DNA from 2 places in the Streptomyces arenae genome. Region 2 is predicted to be linked to the other one. Evidence: riboswitches for the same ligand, from Rfam matches in the RefSeq annotation. Region 2 holds a riboswitch; the other holds the start of a gene.

Region 1 (3,472 bases), on a different contig from region 2:
CGAGGTTCGCGCCCTCGGCGGTGACCTCGGCCTTGCCGCCGGTGTAGGTGCGCAGGATGGTCGGGATGCGGACGGTGACGCTCACGTGTGAACCTCCGGTAGCTGTGTGGCGCCCCTTCAGGGGCGCGGGACCGAGTCGATGTGCGGCTGCCGCCGCGCGGGCGCGACCAGCCCCCACCGGCCCGCGGAACGACGACTGCCTACTGGGTCAGCCCAGCCTCACGGAACGACTCGAGAGTGGGCCGGATGGTCGCCGTCAGACCGGTCCCCGCGACCGCGTCCAGCGTCTTCAGTCCGTCACCCGTGTTGAGTACGACGACCGACTTCGACGGGTCGATGAGCCCGTTCTCGATGAGCTTCCTGGTGACTCCGACGGTCACCCCGCCGGCGGTCTCCGCGAAGATGCCCTCGGTCCGCGCGAGCAGCTTGATCGCGTCGACGATCTGCTCGTCGTCGACGTCCTCCACGGCGCCGCCGGTACGCCGGGCGATGTCGAGGACGTACGGACCGTCGGCCGGGTTGCCGATCGCCAGCGACTTGGCGATGGTGTCCGGCTTCTGCGGCCGGACCACGTCGTGACCCGCCTTGTACGCGGTCGACACCGGGGAGCAGCCCTCGGCCTGCGCACCGAAGATCTTGTACGGCTTGTCCTCGACGAGCCCGAGCTTGATCAGCTCCTGGAGCCCCTTGTCGATCTTCGTGAGCTGCGAGCCGGAGGCGATCGGGACCACCAGCTGGTCCGGGAGCCGCCAGCCCAGCTGCTCGCAGATCTCGTACGCGAGCGTCTTGGAGCCCTCGGCGTAGTACGGCCGCAGGTTGACGTTGACGAAGCCCCAGCCCTCGCCGGCCGGGTCGCCGATCAGCTCGGAGCAGAACCGGTTCACGTCGTCGTAGTTGCCCTCGATGCCGACGAGCTCGCCGCCGTAGATCGCGGCCATCACGACCTTGCCCTGCTCCAGGTCGTGCGGGATGAACACGCAGGAACGGAAGCCGGCCCGGGCGGCCGCGGCACCCACCGCGCCGGCCAGGTTGCCGGTGGAGGAGCAGGAGAGCGTGGTGTAGCCGAAGGCGCGGGCGGCCTCGACGGCCTGGGCGACGACCCGGTCCTTGAAGGAGTGCGTCGGGTTGCCGGAGTCGTCCTTCACGTACAGCCCGCCGGTGACCCCCAGCTCCTTGGCCAGGTTGTCGGCCTGCACCAGCTTGGTCCAGCCGGGGTTGATGTTCGGCTTGGTCGTCACGTCCGCCGGGACGGGCAGCAGCGGCGCGTAGCGCCAGATGTTCGCGGGTCCCGACTCGATCCGCTTCCGCAGCTCCTCGGCGTCGTAGGCCGAGAAGTCATACGCGATCTCGAGCGGGCCGAAACACTCCTCGCAGGCGAAGACCGGGCCGAGCGGCACCCGGTGCCCGCACTCGCGGCAGGACAGCGCCGTGGCGGGGCCGAGGTCTACGGTCTTCGGGGAATCGGTTGCAACAGTCTGCGCAGCCATGTGAGGCGAGGCCCTTTCTCCTCATCTTCCTCACGACGCATCTCGCCGTGAGACGGATTTGGCACCTTCCCTAGCCGGGAGCCTCGCTGAGAGCACGAGTACCGACTGGAGGGTTGCCGGGGCTTCATCGGGCCGTTTCCCTCTGCCCCTCTGGATGAGCTGTATTCGGTTGTCAACGGGCGGTGGCCCCAGGACATGCGATGGTCACCGGCGTTGTTCAAGACTGTAACCGAAGGCCAGGACAGTTGAGATAGTCGTCCGTACCGCGAGATGGATCACACCTCGCAGTGTGATCGTGACAGTGAGGAGCCGCTGACTGTGCTGGAAGAAGTCGAGCGCTGGCTGGCCACCCGCTCCTGGTCCGTGAACGACCGCCCGCTGCACCGGATACTCGCCGCCAAGCAGCGCACCGGTCAGTCCGTCTCCGTCGTGCTGCCCGCGCTCGACGAGGAGGAGACGGTCGGCGACATCGTCGCCGTCATCCGCCACGACCTGATGCGGCAGGTGCCGCTCGTCGACGAGATCGTGGTCGTCGACTCCGGGTCCACCGACCGTACGGCGGAGGTGGCCGCCGCGGCGGGCGCGCGGGTCGTCCACCGTGACTCGATCCTGCCGCGCATCCCCGCGGTCCCCGGCAAGGGCGAGGTCCTCTGGCGCTCCCTCCTGGTCACCACCGGGGACATCGTCTGCTTCGTCGACGCGGACCTCAGGGACTTCTCCTCCGACTTCGTCACCGGGATCGTCGGCCCGCTGCTGACCGACCCCGGCGTGGACCTGGTCAAGGCGATGTACGACCGCCCGCTGGCCGGCGCGGCCGGGCAGGGCGGCCGGGTCACGGAGCTGATGGCCCGCCCGCTGCTGAACATGCACTGGCCGCAGCTGGCCGGGTTCGTGCAGCCGCTCGGCGGCGAGTACGCGGCCCGCCGCGGCCTGCTGGAACAGCTGCCCTTCCCGGTCGGCTACGGCGTGGAGCTGGGCATGCTGGTGGACGCCCTGCACCTGGTCGGCCTGGACGCCCTCGCCCAGGTGGACGTGGGGGTCCGCAAGCACCGCCACCAGGACGGCCAGGCGCTCGGCCGGATGTCCGCCGCGATCTACCGCACGGCCCAGCTGCGGCTGGCCCGCGGCCACCTGGTCCGCCCGGCCCTGACCCAGTTCGAGCGGGGGGAGAACGGCTTCGAACCGCGCACGTACTCCGTGGACACGGAGGAGCGGCCGCCGATGGTGGAGATCGCGGAGTACGCCGAGCGCCGGGTGGCGTGACCTCGTATACCTTCCGGGCGTCGGGCACAGCCGTACGTTTGAGCGTTTACGGGCCGGGCTAGGTTCAGGCGTATGGCTTCTCCCCTTGCTTCCACCGGCGGTGCCGAAGTACTGGTCGCGTCGAACCGCGGCCCGGTCTCGTACGAGGTGCGCCCTGACGACCCGGCCGGCGCGCTGCACGTCAAACGGGGCGGCGGCGGGCTGGTCTCCGGGCTGTCGGCGATCGGGCCGGACGCGAACGCGGTGTGGGTGTGCGCCGCGCTGGGCGACGGCGACCGCGAGGCGGTCCGCCGGGCCGCGGGCGGCCGGCTGCCGGCGGCGGACACCGGGGGCCAGCAGGTCCGGATGCTCGACATCGACGCGGACGTGTTCTCGGACGCGTACAACGGCGTCGCCAACTCGGTGCTGTGGTTCGTCCACCACATGCTCTACCAGACCCCGCTGGAGCCCGTCTTCGACGCGGAGTTCCGGCGCCAGTGGGCGTCGTACCAGGCCTACAACCGCGCGTTCGCCGAGGCGCTGGCCGAGGAGGCGGGCGAGGGGGCGGTGGTGGTCATCCAGGACTACCACCTGGCGCTCGCGCCCCGGATGCTGCGGCAGCTGCGCCCCGACCTGCGGATCGGCCACTTCTCCCACACTCCCTGGGCGCCGCCGGACTACTTCCGGCTGCTGCCCGACGACATCGCCGCGGAGCTGCTGAGCGGGATCCTCGGCGCCGACCA
Region 2 (3,472 bases):
AGCGCTGTGACCCCCGCTGGAGGCGACACCGCGGCGGGCCGTTCCTGGCCCGGGGTACTGAACGCGCTGCTGTACGGACAGGACCAGAGTGCCGACGCCACGGCCTGGGCGATGGACCAGATCATGCGCGGCCAGGCCACCGACGCCCAGATCGCCGGCTTCGTGGTCGCGCTCCGGGCCAAGGGTGAGACGGTCGACGAGATCAACGGGCTCGTCCGCACGATGTACGAGCACGCCAACGTCATCGAGGTGCCGGGCCGCACGGTCGACATCGTCGGGACCGGCGGTGACGGCGCCAAGACGGTGAACATCTCCACGATGTCCGCCCTGGTGGTGGCGGGCACGGGCGCGAAGGTCGTCAAGCACGGCAACCGGGCGGCCTCCTCCGCCTCCGGGGCGTCGGACGTCCTGGAGAAGCTCGGCGTCAACCTCGACCTGACCCCGCAGCGGGTCGCCGAGGTCGCCGAGGAGGCGGGCATCACCTTCTGCTTCGCCGTCAAGTTCCACCCGGCGCTGCGGTACGCGGGCGCCGCCCGCGGTCAGCTGGGCATCCGCACGGTGTTCAACATCCTCGGCCCGCTCACCAACCCGGCCAGGGTCCGCGCCCAGGCGGTCGGCGTCGCGGACCCCCGTATGGCCCCCGTCGTCGCGGGCGTCTTCGCGGAGCGCGGGAACTCCTCCCTGGTCTTCCGCGGTGACGACGGCCTCGACGAGCTGACGACGACCGCCACGTCCCGGGTCTGGACCGTCCGCGACGGCAAGGTCACCGAGGACACCTTCGACCCGCGGGACGTCGGCATCGACCTGGTCCCGGTGGAGGCCCTGCGGGGCGGCGACCCGTCGTACAACGCGGAGGTCGCCCGCCGGCTCCTGGACGGCGAGACGGGCCCGGTACGGGACGCGGTGCTGCTCAACTCGGCGGCGGCCCTGGTGGCCCTGGACCCGGGCCCTGGCACGCTGGCCGAGCAGCTCCGGGCGGGCATGGCCCGGGCCGCGGAGTCGATCGACTCGGGCGCGGCCAAGCGGGCGCTGGAGCGCTGGGCGGCGGCGACGAACAAGTAGGGGCGGCGTTGCCAGGGGGCTGAGGCGCGGTACGACACCGCCGGACCGCGCCGTCGTGGCTGATCGCCGTTGCGGCGGAGACAATCCTGGGCGTCAGCGCTCTTTCTCTCCGCCGCGACGGCGCGCAACCAGGCACCGCCTTTCCGGCGGTGCCGAACTGTCCTCGCCTCCGTCCCGTCATCCGGACAGGAGTTGCGCGTCGGCGATCAGTTCACCTACGTTTCTTTCCAGGTCATGAGTGACAGTCATGAGGCCCCGGCCGACTGTCCGGCAACCCTCCGTCCGTGGCGGGGTGCCCCGGGTGAAGACCAGGCCGTGGGCAGCGAGGTCTACGGCAAGCGCGGACCCCTCGCGATCCAGGGGTCCTGGTCGTCGAGGAGTCTTCCGTGAGCAAGCGAATGCGATAGGGCCGCAGAGCCCCGCCTCCGCATCCCCCTTTTTTCCTGCCGTTGCCCGAGCGCGTCCGCTCGCACGGCGGATTTCACCTGCGTTCACGGGAGTTCACCCATGTCTGTCTCCACCGTTGCCGCCGCCCAGTCCGTTTGTGCCCCCCTGCCCGTTCTGGGGCGGGATGTCACCGTCCCGCTCGTCACCGGCGGCGAGGTCGGCTACGCGGCCCTCGACTACGCGGCCAGCGCCCCCGCCCTGCAGCGGGTCTGGGACGACGTGGCCGCGTACGCCCCGTACTACGGCAGCGTCCACCGCGGCGCCGGCTACCTCTCCCAGCTGTCCACGGACCTCTTCGAGAGCGCCCGGAAGACCGTCGCCGAGTTCCTCGACTGCCGCCCCGACGACCAGCTGGTCTTCACCCGCTCGACCACGGACTCCCTGAACCTCCTGGCCCGCGCCCTCCCCGCCGACTGCCAGGTGTTCGTCTTCGAGACCGAGCACCACGCCTCCCTGCTGCCCTGGCAGGACGCCCGGGTCAGCTACCTCGACGCCCCCCGCACCCCGCAGCAGGCCGTGGCCACCCTGGAGCGGGCCCTCGCCGACCGCGACCCGTACGGCCCGGCCTTGGTCTGCGTCACCGGCGCCTCGAACGTCACGGGCGAGCTGTGGCCGGTGCGCGAGCTGGCCGCCGCCGCCCACGCGCACGGCGCCCGGATCGTCCTGGACGCCGCCCAGCTGGCTCCGCACCACCCGGTCTCCGTCCGTGACCTCGACGTCGACTGGGTCGCCTTCTCCGGCCACAAGCTGTACGCCCCCTTCGGCTCCGGCGTCCTCGCCGGCCGCGCCGACTGGCTCGTGGCCGCCGAGCCGTACCTCGCGGGCGGCGGCGCCAGCCGCAAGGTCACCCGGCGCGAGGACGGGGGAGTGGCCGTGGAGTGGCACGAGAGCGCCGCACGGCACGAGGCCGGGTCGCCCAACGTGATCGGCGCCTACTCCATCGCCTCCGCCTGCAAGGCGCTGACCGAGGCGGGCTGGGACACCCTGGTCGCCCGTGAGGAGCACCTGATCGCCGAGGTCCGCGCGGGCCTCGCCGAGGTCCCCGAGGTCAGGGTCCTCTCCCTGTTCGGCGACGACGCCCCGCGCGTCGGCGTGATCTCCTTCGTGGTCGAGGGCTGGAACAGCTCCCACTTCGCCGCGGCCCTCTCCGCCGAGTACGGCATCGGCGTCCGCGACGGCCTCTTCTGCGCCCACCCGCTGGTCAGGACCCTGCTCGGCTCCGACCCGCAGAGCCAGGGCGAGTGCGGGGCGCCCGAGGCGGCACCGGGCGAGAAGTCCCTCAACGCCATCCGGGTGAGCTTCGGCGCGGGCACCCCGGACGAGCACGTGGAGCGCTTCGTGACGGCGGTACGGGAGCTGGTCACGAACGGCGCCAAGTGGTCGTACCGCACGGAGGACGGCCGCTGCGTTCCGGCGGTGAGCTGACCTACCCGTTGGGGGCGCGGGGAACTGCGCGACCAGCCACGACGCACCCGCAGAGGACCAAGCTGCCGGCCGGTGGGGGCTTGTCGCGCAGTTCCCCGCGCCCCTACGGGGCGCTTCCGTACCCGGCGTCCGGAAGAAGGCGTCGCTAGCTGTCCAGGCCGATCGCGAACGCCGCCTCCAGGTCGTGCTGCGAGTACGTGCGGAACGCGACGTGCGTGTCGGTGGCCTCCACGCCCTGGATCTTGCTGATCCGGCCGGGGATGACCTCGGCCAGGTCCTCGTGCTGCTGCACCCGGACCATGGCGATCAGGTCGTACGTGCCGGTGACGGAGAAGACCTCGCTGACGCTCTCCAGCGCGGCGATCTGTTCCGCGATCTCGGGGATCCGGTCCACGCTGGTCTTGATGAGGACGATCGCGGTGATCACGGCTGGTTCTCTCCCTCGGGTGCCGGAGCCGGTGCGGTCCTCACTCTAGTCGTACGGCCATATCTCACCCACGCGTAGCCGAATCCGAGTCCGAAGCCGACCAGGTGGGCG

The links. Region 2 has a riboswitch for S-adenosylmethionine ahead of MB828_RS46565 (aminotransferase class V-fold PLP-dependent enzyme). Riboswitches for the same ligand answer to the same signal wherever they lie in the genome.
Region 1: another riboswitch for S-adenosylmethionine. It lies ahead of thrC (threonine synthase); the one in region 2 lies ahead of MB828_RS46565 (aminotransferase class V-fold PLP-dependent enzyme).

The regions. Positions count from the first base shown of each region.
Region 1 covers NZ_JAKQYH010000090.1:162,025-165,496, reverse strand. The annotation lists gene MB828_RS42825 (MoaD/ThiS family protein) at 1-85, opposite strand, end outside; gene thrC (threonine synthase) at 201-1,487, opposite strand; SAM riboswitch class I at 1,506-1,648, opposite strand; gene MB828_RS42815 (glucosyl-3-phosphoglycerate synthase) at 1,806-2,750, shown strand; gene MB828_RS42810 (alpha,alpha-trehalose-phosphate synthase (UDP-forming)) at 2,823-3,472, shown strand, end outside.
Region 2 covers NZ_JAKQYH010000097.1:274,078-277,549, reverse strand. The annotation lists gene trpD (anthranilate phosphoribosyltransferase) at 1-1,062, shown strand, start outside; SAM riboswitch class IV at 1,293-1,409, shown strand; gene MB828_RS46565 (aminotransferase class V-fold PLP-dependent enzyme) at 1,570-2,934, shown strand; gene MB828_RS46560 (Lrp/AsnC family transcriptional regulator) at 3,080-3,361, opposite strand; gene MB828_RS46555 (rhomboid family intramembrane serine protease) at 3,358-3,472, opposite strand, start outside.